One region of the Nocardia sp. NPDC060249 genome, then DNA from elsewhere that is predicted to be linked to it. Evidence: riboswitches for the same ligand, from Rfam matches in the RefSeq annotation. Region 1 holds a riboswitch; each other region holds the start of a gene.

Region 1 (4,155 bases):
TGGTCGAGGTGGGTGAGGTCCGCGCGGCCGGAGAGGGGTTGTCATCACCGAGACCGGCGACGACCGAGAGACCGAGCACGCCGGCGACTCCGATCCCGGCCAGCAACGGCCAACGCCGTTTCTTTTCGGGCTGCCGGGGCGGGCGGGCCCACGGGTCGGGCGGCTGAATCGGTCGAGTCACGGTGTCCCCTTTGATTGTCGGGCAATCTCGGGGGCTTCATCGCGACAGGTTCACCAGGCGTTACCCAGCTGGTAAGCATTCCAAACCTGGAATTTCAACGAAGTGTTCCGGCCGGATTCTCTGGCCGCTGCCGCTCACCGAGGGGAACGAACATCGGCCGCCGAGAGCAGGTCTCGACGGCCGACGTTCGGCAGATCTCGTTGTGTGACGAGTTCAGCCGATCAGGCAGGGGGCGGCGCCTTCGGGGGAAGAGGCACTCAGGGGGCGGGTTTCGGGGGTGGGGTTCCAGTGGCCGTCGGTGGCGGCATAGTTCCAGGCGGGGCCGTGGGTGACCAGGGTGGCTACCGCGCTGATCAGGCGGTCGACGTCGGCGGCGGTGGTGCCGAGGCCGATGCTGGCTCGCAGGGCGGCGTCGAGGCCGAGGCTCGCGAGGAGAGGGTGGGCGCAGAAGCGGCCGTCGCGGACGCCGATGGCGTGTTCGGCGGAGAGATACGCGGCGACTTTACCGGGGGCGAAATCGGCGATCGTGAAGGCGACGATGCCCACACAGTCGGGGCTGTCGGACCAGATGCTGACCAGGTCGACACCGGGGATCGCGGACAGCCCGTCACGCAGCCGGTCGGCCAGGAAGCGTTCGTGTGCGACGAGTTCGGTGGGGTCGATGGCGGCGAGCGCATCGCAGGCGGCGGCAATAGCGGCCGCGCCCAATACGTTCGGCGAACCGGCCTCGTGCCGCTGCGGCGCGCACGCCCATTCGACCTCTGCCACCCCGACATTGCGCACCGCGCCACCACCGGCCAGGTACGGCTCACCCGCGTCCAGCCAGTCCCGCCTGCCGACGAGCACACCCGAGCCGAACGGCGCGTACAGCTTGTGCCCGGAGAACGCGAGGTAGTCGACCCCGGTCTCGCGCAGGGAGATCCGGCGATGCGGAGCCAGCTGAGCGGCGTCGACGAGGATGCGCGCACCACACAGATGGGCGATGGTCGCGAGGCGCTCCAGCGGGAGCACCTCACCGGTGACATTGGAGGCCCCGGTCACCGCGAGCAACGCGGCGGGCTTGCTGCACAGCTCGGCGACCACACGCTGAATCGTCTCCTCGACCGTGGCGGCGGCCCGCACGACGCGACGACCGTGCGCGGCCCACGGCAGGAAGTTGGCGTGGTGCTCGATATCGAGGACCACGGTCTCCCCCGGCACGCACCCGGCCAGCAGGTTCAGCGAATCGGTGGTGTTGCGCGTGAACACCACGACCTGGTCGTCGTCGGCATCGAGGAACCGGGCAACGGACCCACGCGAAGCCTCGTAGCACTCGGTGGAGATCCGCGAGGCGTATCCCGCACCCCGATGCACGCTTGCGTAGAACGGCAGCAACTGCGAAATCCGGTCGGTGACCTGCTTCAACGCCGGCGCACTGGCCGCGTAGTCGAAGTTGGCGTAGGAGCTGGTACCGCCCTGAACGAGCGGAACCTGCAGGTCGGCACCGGAAACGGCGGCGATGGCACAGGTGGGGTCGATTACAGCAGTCATGACGAAATCCCGTCGGCTCAGGGACCCGCTCCTGAAGAGGTGGCCCGCGCTTGCCGCGCCCCATTCGGACGTCGGCCTGGTCGTCACCCGGAGCACCCCACCGCGGAGGAGGGTTGCCGACCAGCAAGCCGGGGCTGAACGCTGGTACTCGTGACCTGCAACGAGAGTGACAGACGACCACCGGGGCTGTCAACCACCCACCACGAATCCCCTGAGCGACGGGCTTGATTCACGACCCCGGCCTGTCGCTGTTCGACCTGTAGCCGGATTCGCCCGCCACGAGGCACGCCGACGCGCAGGGAATCGCCCATGGGGGCGCGTGGCGGAACTAGCATCCGACGAAGGGAATTGCTGCGCTGAGGGCTCGGCAGATCAATGTGGCGCTGTGGGTGGGGTCCGATGTCAAACCGGTACACAAGGGGTGAACTTTGCCCGTGATGGACGCCGTACGATCGAGTGAAGCGAAAATAGTCCACGTATTTGATCGGAAGAAGACCATGTCACACGCCTTGAGCTCCAGTTCGGCGGACGTGAGCGCCGATCTACCCGATGAATTCGTCCACCTGGCCAGATTGGCGCTCGCCGGGCGCGAGCAGGATGTGGCGATGTTCGTTCGCCGGGCCGCGCGCCGACACCGGCATGCCAGTCCCGACCTCGCCGATGCGCTGGTCGCGCTGCTGCGCCAGAACCCTACACGCGCCAATCCCCTACGCGCGGAAGTGGATACGCCGATTCCGGTCGACAGCGACAGCCGGCTGCCGCTGGTGCGGGTGATCCCGCCCGGCTCCGTCGCCGAAGTACCGATCCTCGCGGCCGAAACCTACGACGTGCTCACCCAGATCGTCGACGAACGCAAACAAGCCGACCGGCTGGCCGCCGTCGATCTGACCCCGGCCCGCAGCTTGCTGTTCGTCGGTCCGCCCGGCGTCGGCAAGACGATGGCCGCGGCCTGGCTGGCCCACCAATTGTCGCTGCCGCTGGTGGTTTTGGACTTGGCGACCATCATGAGCAGCCTGCTCGGCAAGACCGGCACCAATCTGCGCCACGCCATCGACTACGCCAAGCAGCGACCGTGCGTGCTGCTGCTCGACGAGCTCGACGCCATCGCCAAACGTCGCGACGACGATCGCGACGTGGGCGAGTTGAAGCGACTGGTGACGGTGCTGCTCCAGCAGATCGACGACTGGCCGACCGGCGCGGGCCTGGTCATCGGCGCCACCAACCACGCCGATCTGCTGGATCCGGCCGTGTGGCGACGCTTCGATGTGAGCGTGGAGTTCGCGCTCCCCGAGGCCGAGCAACGCTGCGAGGCGATTCGCCGGTTCGCCGGGCAGCCTTTGCCCGACGGCGCGGTGGACGCGGTCGCGCTCGCGTCGAAGGGCTTGTCGTTCAACGACATCGAGCGCACGATGCTGCGATTGCGCAGGCGTTGCGTGCTCGAGGACCAGCTGCTGCCCGGGTTGATGGCCGAGCATTCCGCGCGACTAGCAGCTGAACTTCCCAAAACGGATCGGTTACGGCTGGCACAGACGCTGACCGGCGTGTCAGGCTTGTCTCAGCGCCAGATCAGCGCGCTGACGGGGGTGTCGCGCGACACCATTCGTGGTTTCACGCATCGACGGGAATAACGTGGCAGCTGGGGGGATTCACGGTGGCGGGACCGCGATTTCTGATCGGCTTCGGTGAGCGACTGACCGCGCCCATCACTCCCAGCAGATCCGGTGGCTCGCCGCAGTCCCCGTACACGGTGGAGCAGGCGCGAGCCCGGCTCGCGCCGATGCTGAGCGCGGCCACCTCGAGTGCGGACGCGTTGCCCAAGACGGCCTGCCCGGAGGACGAAACGGTGACGGCGGTCACGCTGCACCCGCAGTTCTTGTCCAAGAGCGGCTATCCCACAAGACTTCTCACCTCGATGCAGCTGGACCCACTGGGCAGCAGACCGGTGGCCATCGCGCCGGAGCACGGCAAACCACGGGCGAGCACCCTGCTGTTCCTCGCCACCACCCGCGTCAATCTGCAGTTGCTCACCGCGCGGATCAACGCCGACGCACCGCTGGGCGGCGCCGAGATCGGCATCATCAGCCTGGCCGAATTCCGGCTCAACAACGCTGCCGACAGGCTCAGACTCACTGCGGCGCCGCGTGATTCGGAGACCGTCGCCGAATTGGTGCTGCACTCCGATCGCGATGTCGCCCTGCAGGGTCTGCTCGACTTCTCCCGCGATCTCGATCTCGACGTGGCCATCGACCGCCGGCTCGACAACGGCGGTCTGGCCTTCGTCCCCGTCACCGGAACCCACGCCGCCATCGCCGCGCTCGCCGGCTACTCGTTCACCAGGGTGATCCGCCGGATGCCGCGCATGCGCACCCAGCTCGGGCGCGACACCGCCACCAGGACAACACTGTCGACGTTCCGGCCGGCCTTGCCGACGGCCGAGCCGACCG
Region 2 (4,155 bases), on a different contig from region 1:
CGCGGGCCCGCTCCTGCACATCGGTGAAGATCACCGAGAGCAGCGACAGCGCCGCCGGCGCGAGCAATGCGGCGAACGCGCCCTGCAGGCCACGACCGACGAACAACTGCGGTCCGGTCTGCGCGAGCCCGGCCAGCGCCGACGCGGCGGCGAAGCCGACCAGGCCGACCAGGAAGATCCGGCGCCTGCCCAGGTAGTCGGCCATCCGTCCGCCGAGCAGCAGCAGCCCGCCGAAGATGAGCGTGTACGCGGTGAGCGCCCACTGTTTGTCGCCGTCGCTGATCCCCAGGTCACGCTGGGCATACGGCAGGGCGATCGTGATCACGGTGGCGTCGAGCACCACCATCAACTGGGCGGCGGAGAGCACGACCAGCGCCCACCACCGCGTCGAACTCTGTGGGGAATCAACATGTTTCGTCTCTAGCTCGGTGCTGGTCACCAGGGCTCCTCGTCACTCGATCAGCGTGGAACCAATCCTGGCACTGCGAGACAATTGGCGTCAAGAGAAAAATGTCTGAATGCGCCAATTGGCCTAGTTGGACAGATAAAGCGGCTGACACGGTAGGCTGGTGGCATGCTGGACTCGACCACTCCGATCAGCGCCGACCGGACGACCGAACCTGCTCCCGACGCGCCGCTGGGCTTGCGCGAGCGCAAGAAGCTCCAGACCAAAGCCGCCATCGTGGCGGTCGGGCTGGACCTGTGCGACAGCCAAGGGTTCGACGCGACGACGGTCGAGCAGATCGCCGCGGGTGCCGATGTGTCCCCGCGTACCGTCAACCGGTACTTCGCGCTCAAGGAAGACATCGTGCTGGCCCCGATCGACGACTTCGGGGTCTCGGTCGCCGTCGCGCTGCGCTCCCAACCGAACACCGGCAACGAACTCCAGGCACTGTGTGGCGCCTACCTGACGGTGGTCCAGGCGGAGGCGGACGCGGACGGTATCCGATTCATCCGCCAGTTCCTGCAGATGCAGCGGATCATGCGCACCAGCCAGTCGGTCAACGCGCGCGCGCTGGAATACGCGGAGAAGAAGAACGTCGCGGTGTGCACCGAGCTCGCGCAGCGGATGGGCACGTCACCGGACGACTTCACGGTGAGGCTGGTGGCCGGGACCTGGCAGATGCTGTGCCACCTCTCCGTCGCCGATACCGAACAAGCACTGCTGAGCGGGTCGCCGGCGGTCGCTGTCCGGGTGACCCGCGACGCCGTGCTGCGCGCCTACCACGGCTTGCGGCAGGTCTGCGGCGCACCGGTAGACGACACGCCAGGCTTCGGCACACCGTCGAACGAGTGATCTTCGGCGTGAAATGCGGGGGAAGTTTCCGCGCGCGGGAGATGTCCGGTTAACATGACGGCAAGGTCATGAGTACCAGCGCCAAGCCCCGGCTCGCTGGTCGGCAACCCTCCAGCTGCGGTGGGGTGCTCCGGGTGATGACCGGGCTCTCGAAAGTCGAGAGCAAGCGCGCGCTGCAGGAGGCCCCCATGTGTTGTTGCCAGTCGATCCGACCCAGTTGACGAGATCCCCCGGCTGACACCTTTGGAGCACGACATGACCGACTCTTCCCTGCCCGAGAACTGGTCCTTCGAGACCAAGCAGGTCCACGCGGGCCAAGCCCCCGACGCGAGCACCAACGCGCGGGCGCTGCCCATCTACCAGACCACCTCCTACACCTTCCGCGACACCGATCACGCCGCCGCGCTGTTCGGTCTCGCCGAGCCGGGCAACATCTACACCCGGATCATGAACCCCACCCAGGACGCGGTGGAACAGCGCGTAGCCGCCCTCGAAGGCGGCGTCGCGGCGCTGCTGCTGGCCTCGGGCCAGGCCGCGGAGACCTACGCGATCCTGAACCTGGCGAGCGCGGGCGACCACATCGTGTCCAGCCCGCACCTCTACGGCGGCACCTACAACCTCTTCCACTACTCGCTGCCCAAGCTGGGGATCACGGTCTCGTTCGTCGAGGATCCCGATGACCTCGCGCAGTGGGAAGCCGCGATCCAGCCGAACACCAAGGCGTTCTACGGCGAGACCATCGCCAACCCGAGCAGCGCGGTGTTCGACATTCCCGGCATCGCCGGGGTCGCGCACGCGAACGGCCTTCCGCTGATCGTCGACAACACCGTCGCCACCCCCTACCTGATCCAGCCGCTCGCCCACGGCGCCGACATCGTCGTGCATTCGGCGACGAAGTACCTGGGTGGGCACGGTGCGGCCGTGGCGGGCGTGATCGTCGACGGCGGCACCTTCGACTGGACCGTGCGCGACGCCGAGGGCAACGCGCGCTTCCCCGGCTTCACCGAGCCCGACCCCAGCTACCACGGTGCGGTGTTCGCCGATCTGGGTGCGCCCGCGTTCGCGCTGAAGGCTCGCGTGCAGTTGCTGCGCGACCTGGGCGCTGCGGTCTCGCCGTTCAACGCGTTCCTCATCGCCCAGGGCATCGAGACGCTGAGCCTGCGGGTCGAACGGCATGTCAGCAATGCCGAGACGGTCGCGAAGTTCGTCGCCGAGCAGCCGGGCGTCGACGCGGTGTTCTACGCGGGTCTCGAGTCCTCGCCGTGGCACGCGCGAGCCAAGGAGCTGGCGCCCAAGGGCGCGGGCGCGATCGTGGCCTTCGAGCTGTCGGGCGGTGTCGATGCCGGCAAGAAGTTCGTGGACGCGCTCAGCCTGCACAGCCATGTAGCTAACATCGGTGATGTGCGTTCACTCGTGATTCACCCGGCGTCGACCACGCATTCGCAGTTGACGCCCGAAGAGCAGCTAGCGGCCGGCGTCACTCCCGGCCTGGTCAGGCTCGCGGTGGGCATCGAGGGAATCGACGACATTCTGGCCGATCTACGGGCCGGGTTCGCGGCGGCGACGACGTGACTGTGAGCACCGAATCGCCGATCGCCCGACCCGGAACCGGGGTGGCCCTGCTGCCACCGCCGGACGGGCGTGCAGGCGTGGTCGCCATCGGGGACGTGGCGCTGGAGAACGGCGCCGTGGTTCCCGATGTGCGGCTGACGGTGCAACGCTGGGGCGAGCTCTCGCCCACCCTGGACAATGTGGTGCTCGTCGAACACGCGCTCACCGGTGACTCCCATGTCATCGGTGGGCCCGACGGGGCTCCCGGCTGGTGGGAGGGCATGGTCGGGCCCGGTGCGCCGATCGACACCGACGAGTGGTGCGTGATCGCCACCAATGTGCTCGGCGGCTGCAAGGGCAGTACCGGGCCCGCCTCTCTCGCGCCCGACGGAAAGCCGTGGGGCGCACGGTTTCCCGAGCTGACCATCCGCGATCAGGTGACCGCCGAGGCGCAGTTGTTCGAGGTGCTCGGGATCGAGCGGCTCGGCGCGGTGGTCGGCGGCTCGATGGGCGGCATGCGGGTGCTCGAGTGGATCATCGGCCTGCCCGAGCGGGTTTCGGCCGCGCTCGTGCTGGCCGTCGGCGCGCGCGCCACCGCCGATCAGATCGGCACCCAGACCACCCAGATGGCCATCATCGCGGCCGATCCCGACTGGCAGGGCGGCAACTATCACGGCACCGGTCGCGCGCCCATGACCGGTATGGGGCTGGCCCGGCGGATCGCGCACCTGACCTACCGCACCGAGGGCGAGCTCGACCACCGGTTCGCCAACAAGGCCCAGGGCGACGAGGATCCGTGGGCCGGTGGCCGGTACGCGGTGCAGAGCTACCTCGAACACCAGGCCGACAAGCTGTGTTCGCGCTTCGATCCGGCCACCTACGTGCTGCTCAGCGAGGCCATGAACCGCCACGACGTGGGGCGCGGTCGCGGCGGCGTCGCCGCCGCGCTGGCCTCCACCGCGGTGCCGTGCGTGGTCGGCGGAGTCGACTCGGATCGCCTGTACCCCTTGCACACCCAGGCCGAGCTGGCCGAAGGGCTGCCGGGCTGCGCGGGTCTCGAGATCGTGCACTCCCGCGACGGGCACGACGGGTTCCTCACCGAGGCGGCCGCCGTGTCGAAGCTGCTCACCGAGACGATGCGCTTGGCGCGGGAGAACCGCTGAGCCGTCAGGGCCCGGTCAGCAGGGTGACGATCGAGCGAACGTAGGCCTGAAGCCGTTCGCGCGGATACTCGTCCGGTTCGCTGACCCCCAGTCGACCGAGCATTTCGGCGATGGTGAGGGTCGAGTTCGCGAGTAGTCCGGCAT
Region 3 (4,155 bases), on a different contig from region 1:
GCCCGGAGGCGATCGCGAAGGCCAGCACCTGGATGCGCGAGACACCGATGCCCATCTGCGCGGCGGCGTCCGGGTCCTGCGCGGTGGCGCGAATGGCGAGGCCGTAGCGGCTGAACCGCAGGAACCCGGCCAGGCCGAGCATGACCACCAGGGTGATCGCGAACATCACCAGATCGGAGGTGCCGAAGCGGACGCCGCCGAGCTGGAAGTTGTTGGTGGGCAGCACTTGTGGAAACGGCCGGGTTTCGGGACCGAAGACGATCTGGGTCAGGTTCTCGATGATCAGTCCGGCCGCCACCGTGGCGAGCAGCGCCGCGATGGCGGGCGCCTTGCGCAGCGGATGCACTGCCAGCAGGTCGATTCCGATGCCGACGGCGGCGGTGATCGCGACCACCAGCACGATGGTCAGCCATAGCGGCAGACCCTGCTCGGCGATGAACCACCAGCCCAGGATCGAGCCGAGGGCGAACACCGCGCCGTGCGCGAAGTTGATGACATTGGTGACGCCGAAGATGAGCGTGATGCCCACGGCGAGCAGCGCGTACGCGTTGCCGTGGACCACACCGGCGATGAGCGTGTCGAGCATCAGCGGTTGCCGGTCGGCACGAACTTGCCTTCCTTCAGCACCAGTTCACGCGGGGACACACCCTTCGGACGCCGCGATTGCTGGTCGAAAGCGAAAGTGCCCAGGCCGATTCCGGTGAACTGCGTCTCGGTCTTCAGTCCTTCGAGGACGCCCTCGCGGGTGGCGCCGCCCTTCTTCGCCGCCTGCACCACGACGGTGAGCGCGTCGTAGGCGTAGACATTGAAATCGCCGGGATCGGTGTTGAACTTCTTGCGGAACTTCGTGACGAAGTCCTGGATCTTCGGATCCGGGTCGGCCGGGCTGAAGATGCCGTTCACGATGTCGCCCTCGGCCGCCGCGCCCGCCAGCGAGATGAACTGCGGTGTGTTCTGGCCGCCGAAGAACTGGCCGGAGAAGCCGACGTCGCGCAGCTGCTTGACCACCAGCGCGCCGTCGGGACCGTAGCCCAGGTGCACGAACGCCTCGGGGTTGGCCTCGCGGCCCTTGATCAGGATCGGCTTCACATCGGTGGAGTCGGGCAGGATCGGCGAGGAGTAGACGATCTCCACGCCCTTCTCCTTCGCGAACTTCTCGAAGAAGCCGAACGCCTGCTTGCCCCAGTCGGTTTCGAGATAGACGACCGAGACCTTCTTCGCCTTCTTCGACACCCATTCGGCATTGCGTTCCTGGAAGACGTCGAGGGTGATCGACGGGCTCCACGAATAGTCGCCCGCCTTGGTGAAATCGACCGAGGAGTTAGTGAAGCCGTACTGAACGAGCTTGCCGCGGTTATAGATCGGCGACGCGGCGATCGAGGCAGGCGAGGAGAAGTCGCCGAGTTCGGCGATCACCGATTTGTCGTCGACGAATTTGGTGGCGATCGGGACGGTCTGTTTGGGATCGGATTGCGAATCCTCCCACTTCAATTCGACCTTGCGGCCGTTGATGCCGCCTGCCGCGTTGATCTCGTCCAGCGCGAGGTCGAAGCCCTGCTGCCACAGGCGGCCGTACTCCGCCGACGGTCCGGTTCGCGGACCGGAAACACCGAAATACACCGTGCCACTGCCGGAGTCGGCACCGGTATCGCTGCAGCCGACCACCGCGGCAGCGACGCCGACTACGGCGAGAGCGCCCGCCACGATCTTGAAACGACGCCGCGAACCGACCGAGAACTTACTCATTGCTGATTTTCCTTCGAGCTTGAATACAGCGCTTGCGCTATCTGTGCGATATCGCCTGGTCGTCACCCGGGGCACCCCACCGCAAGCGAGGGTTGCCGATCAGCGAGCCGGGGCTCGACAGTGCTGATACTCGTGACCGTGGGCCGAAATCTAGCAGCGAATTCGCGTGTATCCGTCGCACCTTCCGGGTATCCGATACGACTGTTGGACAGTCGGATACGGCACTAGCTGCGGTGATCCGCGAGGCGCCGTTTTGCGATCAGCTCGAGACAAAGACCACGCCCGGTGAACTCCGATCAGCGCAGGGTGCGACAAATCATTGTCGGCGAGCGCCGGGCGCGGTATTCCTGTTCCTATGACCACTGTGCTGAGCGGCGGGCTCGAACTCGCAGGCGACTACTGAAACGGCGGACCGGGGGTGAGCGCCGACGGGCAGAACAGTCGCAACGATCTGTGTCGTAGGGATTCTCGTCGGCGCGCAGCTGTGCGCGGTGCCGGGCGACTCGGCCACGGCACCGGACACCGGCCGCGCCGCGGCGTCCTGGACAACCACTGCTTTCGGGCTCGCCTACAGAACAGGCCCTCCGGCCCCCGGCCCGCTGCCGGGTTCGCGGAGACACCGCCCGCTGAGCATCGGGGGTCCGGCGGCGACGGCCTTGTCCGCCCCTGTGGTGATCGCGGCGCCGAGTTCGAGCACGGCCCTCGCCGCGAGGGGTCCGCCTCCTCGATGCGCGCGCCGCGCTCGGTTCTGTGCTGCCTCCGCCGCCGGGCCCGGGCCTTTCGCGTCACCATACGGAACCTGCCTCTCGGCCGGTGCCTATGCTGAGCGTGACAGTCCGTCACGTATAACCCGGAGGCAACGTTGCCGAACAACCTCGAAGCCAGCATCGACATCGCCGCACCGCCGGAGAAGGTCTGGTCGGTACTCGCCGATCTGCGCCGCATGTCCGAGCTCAGTCCGACAACCCTGAAGATGGTCGCGCTCGGTGGCGTCCGCGACGGCGCTTTCACCGTCAACGTCAACAAGGTGGGCTGGAAGGTCTATCCGACCACCTCGCGGATCGTGCGCTTCGAGCCGAACCGGGCGCTGGCGTTCCGGATGAACGAGAACCGCACGGTCTGGGCCTACGAGCTCGAGCCGACCGCCACCGGCACCCGGGTCGTCGAAACGCGCACCGTCGACGCCAAGGGCCTGCCCGGCTGGCTGCGGGGAACGATCAAGGTCGCCATGGGCGGCGAGGAGAAGTTCGAGGCCGACCTGGTCTCGGGGATGCGGGAGACGCTGAGCAAGGTGAAGGTCGCCGCCGAGCGCTGACCCGATCCACACCTGAGCCCGCCGGAACTTTCCGGCGGGCTTTTTTCGTCACGGCAGGTTGTCGCGGATCTCGTCGAGTGCCTGTGCGCTGCGCGTGAGCAGTTCCTGCACCGCCGCCAGTTCGGCCTCGGTGAATCGCTCGGCCAGGGTGCGCTCCACCGCGATCGCGCGGGTGTCGGCATCGGCCATCACCGAGCGTCCCGCCTCGGTCAGGCGGGTTTCCAGCACGTTCTTGTGCCACTCGTGCGGGGTCCGATCCACCAGGCCGCGCTCCTGCAGGTTGGTCAGGACGGTGTTCATCGTCGGCGGGGTGACGCCCGCCAGCCGGGCCAGGGCGGCGGCCGAGATGCCGGGGTTCTCGGCGAGGTGCAGCAACGCGCTGTACTGCGCAACGGTCAGCCCGGCCGGTTTCAGCGCGGCAGTCTTGGTCGCGATCAGGGCTTGCTCGGCGCGCTTGATATACGAGCCGAGCCTCTCGGCGGCGGGCATGGACGTCATGGGTGCATGGTATCCGCCCATCACTTCATAACTCCCTTGACGATCATAACGACTCTAATTTACATTACTGCCTATTGCTTGATGTTCAGCATTACATCACTGAGAGGCTTCATCATGTTGCGAACCATCGCCGTCGCCACCGCGTGCCTGGCCCTGACCGCGTGCGGGACCTCGCCTGCCACACCCACGCTGAGCACGGCCTACGAACTGCCGGGCACCGCCGTCTATCCCGAGGGCATCGGCCTGGACGCGCGCAACGGGGACACCTATGTCGGGTCGTTCGCGGATGGAACCGTGTATCGGGCGACAGCCGACGCCTCGCGCGCGGAGGTGTTCCTGCCCGCGGGCGCCGACGGCAGGAAGACGGCGAACGGTGTGAAGGTCGACCGCACCGGCCGGCTGTGGGTGATCGATTCCGGTGCGGGCGTGAGTGTCTACGACACCGGGTCACGCGCGCTGCTCGCGAAGTTCGACGTACCCGGTGACGCAGCACGTTTCGTCAACGACCTCGATTTCGGGGCCGATGGGTCCGCCTACCTGACCGACAGCGTGCGCAATGTCGTCTACCGAGCGGTCATCGGTTCCGGTAGTGACGA
Region 4 (4,155 bases), on a different contig from region 1:
ACGACAGCACCGCCGCGAACATCGAAGTGCGCCATGCGCTTTCGATAGTCATCGATCACGTAGGGCTCAGGGAGATAGCCTTCGTTCTCGATCAGCGGAAACCGAGGATCGATAATGTGGACGTGGGCATCGAACACCTGTACAGAATGCCTTATCTTCGGAGCGCTGGCGCGCTCGAGTTCGCGGCCTCGCCGGTCCCGTCGATCAGGCACCGTTGCTTGCTCCTTCGTCGCCTACGCAACGGCACCTGATCGACGGGACGGCCGCGAACCGCCGCTGCGCGGCGGGACCCTCCTCGAGGTCGGGTCGTGCGGGTTGCGCATGGCGTGCTCGCGGCGGTTCAGGCCTTGTTCGGCTCGGAGGCGCGCAGCATGTCTTCGCGCTCCACGACCTTGACGCGCTCACGGCCTTCGGGCTCGCCGAGGGCGCGCTCGTGGGCGTCGAGGCGGTACCAGCCTGCCCAGGTGGTGAACGGGATGCCCTTGCCCTCGAGGAACTCGGTGACGGCGTCGAGCTCGGGCTTCGGCGCGGGGACGAAGCCCTTGGCGTCGTCGAGCAGGCAGGCGATGGTCTCGTTGGCGTCGCCCTTGGTGTGGCCGATGAGGCCGACCGGGCCGCGCTTGATCCAGCCGGTCACGTAGGTGGCGGGCATGAATCGGGCGTCGCCGGCGGCCGAGTCGTCGGCGATCACGCGACCGGCCTCGTTGGGCACCGTGCCCGCCTGATCGTCGAACGGCAGCTGGGTGACGTTCTGCGAGAGGTAGCCCACGGCGCGGTACACGGCCTGGATGTCCCAGTCGGTGAAGTTGCCGGTGCCCTTGACATTGCCGGTGCCGTCGAGCTGAGTGCGTTCGGTCTTGAGGCCGACGACCTTGCCGTCCTCGCCGAGGATCTCGGACGGGGACTCGAAGAAGTGCAGGAACAGCTTGTGCGGGCGGTCGCCGTGGTCGCGGATGGCCCACTGCTCCAGGGTGTTGGCGACCATGTCGACCTGCTTGGAGTTACGGCGCGCGGCTTCGGAGCCTTCGTCGTAGTCGATGTCCTCGGGGTTGACGATGACCTCGATGGTCGGCGAGTGATCGAGTTCGCGCAGCTCGAGGGGGGTGAACTTGGCCTGGGCGGGGCCGCGGCGTCCGAAGACGTGGACCTCGAGAGCCTTGTTCTCCTTGAGCCCGTTGTAGACGTTCGGCGGGATCTCGGTCGGCAGGAGTTCATCGCCGGTCTTGGCGAGCACGCGGGCCACGTCGAGGGCGACGTTGCCGACGCCGAGCACGGCGACCTTCTCGGCCTCGAGGGGCCAGGAGCGGGGGACGTCGGGGTGGCCGTCGTACCAGGACACGAAGTCGGCGGCGCCGTAGGAGCCGTCGAGGTCGATGCCGGGGATGGCCAGGGCACGGTCGGCGTTGGCGCCGGTGGAGAAGATCACCGCGTCGTAGAACTGGCGCAGGTCGTCGAGAGTGATGTCGGTGCCGTAGTCGATGTTGCCGAGCAGGCGGACCTGGTCTTTGTCGAGGACCTTGTGCAGGGCGGTGATGATGCCCTTGATGCGCGGATGGTCGGGGGCGACGCCGTAGCGGATGAGACCGAAGGGCGCGGGCATGCGCTCGTAGAGGTCGATGCTCACGTCGGCATCGGACTTCATCAACGCGTCGGCGGCGTAGATACCGGCCGGTCCCGCACCCACGATCGCAATGCGAAGTGGGCGAGTCGCTGCACTCTGTTCGGTCATTTCTACGCGCACCCTTTGGTCGAGAACTGTTTGACGGCGTCAACTTAGCTTAGGCTAAGTCGGCGATCCGGCTTGCTGGCAGCTGTCATCGAGTTGGCAACAGCACGCAGTCATGGCGATTCTAGCTGCGGCATTGCGGTCACCCGGCGCGCGGTGTAGCTGCCCGCCCGGGTCTGTCAGGATTAGAGCATGAACGAGGAGCAAACAGGCTCGGATGACCAGCCCGTAGTGGTGGATCAGACCGACAAGCGTTCCATCGTCCCGTTCGTCGCGGCCGCGGTGATCGCGATCATCGTGCTCATCGGCATCGTGGCGGGTGGACTGCTCTCACCCGCTGAGAAAAATGTCACAGAGGCCGACCGTCTCGCGGCCGCCGTCACCAACTATATCGACGCGCGCTCGCGCAGCGACCTCCGTCCGCCGACCGGTGTGGCCTGCCCCGGATTCGACGAGGAGAAATCCGGCCTCGGCGAACAGCTCGGTGGCCCGAAATCCACTGTCACGATCGACGGCAAGGGTTTCGAGAACGCCACCGTCAACGGCGACCGCGCCAAGATCGACGCGGCGCTCGTTGTCAACGGCAACCCGGCGGCGAGCAACTGGAAACTGACCCGCGTCGACAGCGCGTGGCTGGTGTGTTCCTTCTGAATCGTTTGACACGATGACCGGTGCCGAGGCAATCTCAGATCGCAAGGTCATGAGTGCCAGCGTCAAGCCCCGGCTCGCTGGTCGGCAACCCTCCTCCGCGGTGGGGTGCTCCGGGTGACGACCTGGCCGTGTGTTCGGGGATTTCCGGCACGGCAAGAGCGGATTCACGCAGGAGGATCGACATGACTTACGCCGGCGACATCACCCCTGAGAAGGCGTGGGAGCTACTCACCGAGCACCCCGGCGCCGTGCTGGTCGACGTGCGCACCGAAGGCGAGTGGGCACACATCGGCATTCCCGACACCAGTTCCATCGAACGCCCGGCCCACTTCATCGAGTGGGTCGACGGCACCGGCACCCGCAATCCCGAGTTCGGCGTGCAGCTCGAGCAGGCGCTCGCCGGTCGCCCCGACGACGCACCCGTGGTGTTCCTGTGTCGCTCCGGTCAGCGTTCCGCGCACGCGGCGAACCTGGCGACCGCGGCGGGCGTGGCACCGTCCTACAACGTGCTCGACGGTTTCGAGGGTGGTCCCGACGCGTTCGGTCAGCGCGGCAGCACCGGTTGGCGCGCTGTCGGCCTGCCGTGGCGTCAGGCATAAGGAGAAAAGCATGATCACGGGTGGTTCGTTCGACAAGCCACTGCCCGAAGGCGTCGGCCCCGGCACGCTCGGCGTGCGTGGCGGTCTGCGCCGTTCCGGCTTCGACGAGACGTCCGAGGCGCTGTACCTGACCTCCGGCTTCGTCTACGAGAACGCCGAAGCCGCCGAGGCCGCGTTCACCGGCGATGTCGAGCACTTCGTCTACTCCCGTTTCGGTAACCCGACCGTGGCCATGTTCGAGGAGCGCATCCGCCTGCTCGACGGCGCCGAAGCGGCGTTCGCGACCGCGTCCGGCATGTCGGCGGTGTTCACCGCGCTCGGCGCCCTGCTGAAGGCGGGCGACCGTCTCGTCGCCGCCCGCAGCCTGTTCGGGTCCTGTTTCGTGGTCTGTAACGAGATCCTGCCGCGCTGGGGCATCGAAACCGTCTTCGTCGACGGTGACGACCTCGACCAGTGGGAGCAGGCCCTCTCCGTCCCGACTCAGGCCGTCTTCTTCGAGACCCCGGCCAACCCGATGCAGACTCTCGTCGATGTCCGCAAGGTCACCGAGCTCGCCCACGCCGCGGGCGCGAAGGTGGTGCTGGACAACGTCTTCGCCACCCCCCTGCTCCAGCGCGGTTTCGAACTCGGGGCCGACGTGGTGGTCTACTCCGGCACCAAACACATCGACGGCCAGGGCCGTGTCCTCGGCGGCGCCATCCTCGGCGCCCAGGACTACATCGACGGCCCCGTCAAAACCCTGATGCGCCACACCGGCCCCGCCCTGAGCCCGTTCAATGCCTGGACCTTGCTCAAGGGCCTGGAAACCATGCCGCTGCGCGTGCGCCATTCCACCGAGTCGGCCCTGCGGGTGGCCGAGTTCCTGGAGACCAAGAATTCGGTCGACTGGGTGAAGTACCCCTTCCTGGAATCGCATCCGCAACACGCGCTGGCCAAGGAGCAGATGACCGGCGGCGGCACAGTCGTCACCTTCGCCCTCACCGGCGACGACGGCAAAAAACGAGCCTTCGAGGTGCTGAACCGCCTGCGCATCATCGACATCTCCAACAACCTCGGCGATGCCAAAACCATGATCACCCACCCCGCCACCACCACCCACCGAGCCATGGGCCCGGAGGGACGCGCGTCGATCGGCTTGTCCGACGGGGTAGTTCGCATCTCGGTAGGCCTGGAAGACCT

Evidence for each region. A riboswitch is a leader RNA that binds a small molecule or an ion and turns the genes downstream of it on or off. The one in region 1 is predicted to bind S-adenosylmethionine.
Region 2: it holds a riboswitch for S-adenosylmethionine, as region 1 does, so the genes downstream of both, ACFWFP_RS32860 (bifunctional o-acetylhomoserine/o-acetylserine sulfhydrylase) here and ACFWFP_RS16810 (aminotransferase class V-fold PLP-dependent enzyme) in region 1, are expected to answer to the same signal.
Region 3: it holds a riboswitch for S-adenosylmethionine, as region 1 does, so the genes downstream of both, ACFWFP_RS24995 (ABC transporter substrate-binding protein) here and ACFWFP_RS16810 (aminotransferase class V-fold PLP-dependent enzyme) in region 1, are expected to answer to the same signal.
Region 4: it holds a riboswitch for S-adenosylmethionine, as region 1 does, so the genes downstream of both, ACFWFP_RS30030 (rhodanese-like domain-containing protein) here and ACFWFP_RS16810 (aminotransferase class V-fold PLP-dependent enzyme) in region 1, are expected to answer to the same signal.

The regions. Positions count from the first base shown of each region.
Region 1 covers NZ_JBHXAQ010000003.1:632,729-636,883, forward strand. Annotated here, with positions in the region: gene ACFWFP_RS16805 (excalibur calcium-binding domain-containing protein) at 1-181, opposite strand, end outside; gene ACFWFP_RS16810 (aminotransferase class V-fold PLP-dependent enzyme) at 395-1,711, opposite strand; SAM riboswitch class IV at 1,753-1,867, opposite strand; gene ACFWFP_RS16815 (AAA family ATPase) at 2,209-3,339, shown strand; gene ACFWFP_RS16820 (S8 family peptidase) at 3,363-4,155, shown strand, end outside.
Region 2 covers NZ_JBHXAQ010000019.1:37,536-41,690, forward strand. Annotated here, with positions in the region: gene ACFWFP_RS32850 (MFS transporter) at 1-439, opposite strand, end outside; gene ACFWFP_RS32855 (TetR family transcriptional regulator) at 575-1,297, shown strand; SAM riboswitch class IV at 1,362-1,472, shown strand; gene ACFWFP_RS32860 (bifunctional o-acetylhomoserine/o-acetylserine sulfhydrylase) at 1,553-2,869, shown strand; gene ACFWFP_RS32865 (homoserine O-acetyltransferase) at 2,866-4,011, shown strand; gene ACFWFP_RS32870 (TetR/AcrR family transcriptional regulator) at 4,016-4,155, opposite strand, start outside.
Region 3 covers NZ_JBHXAQ010000007.1:343,693-347,847, forward strand. Annotated here, with positions in the region: gene ACFWFP_RS24990 (ABC transporter permease) at 1-586, opposite strand, end outside; gene ACFWFP_RS24995 (ABC transporter substrate-binding protein) at 586-1,746, opposite strand; SAM riboswitch class IV at 1,770-1,884, opposite strand; gene ACFWFP_RS25000 (SRPBCC family protein) at 2,609-3,061, shown strand; gene ACFWFP_RS25005 (MarR family winged helix-turn-helix transcriptional regulator) at 3,110-3,559, opposite strand; gene ACFWFP_RS25010 (SMP-30/gluconolactonase/LRE family protein) at 3,674-4,155, shown strand, end outside.
Region 4 covers NZ_JBHXAQ010000013.1:70,096-74,250, forward strand. Annotated here, with positions in the region: gene ACFWFP_RS30015 (amidohydrolase family protein) at 1-137, opposite strand, end outside; gene ACFWFP_RS30020 (FAD-dependent oxidoreductase) at 341-1,729, opposite strand; gene ACFWFP_RS30025 (hypothetical protein) at 1,919-2,377, shown strand; SAM riboswitch class IV at 2,423-2,542, shown strand; gene ACFWFP_RS30030 (rhodanese-like domain-containing protein) at 2,560-2,976, shown strand; gene ACFWFP_RS30035 (O-succinylhomoserine sulfhydrylase) at 2,987-4,155, shown strand, end outside.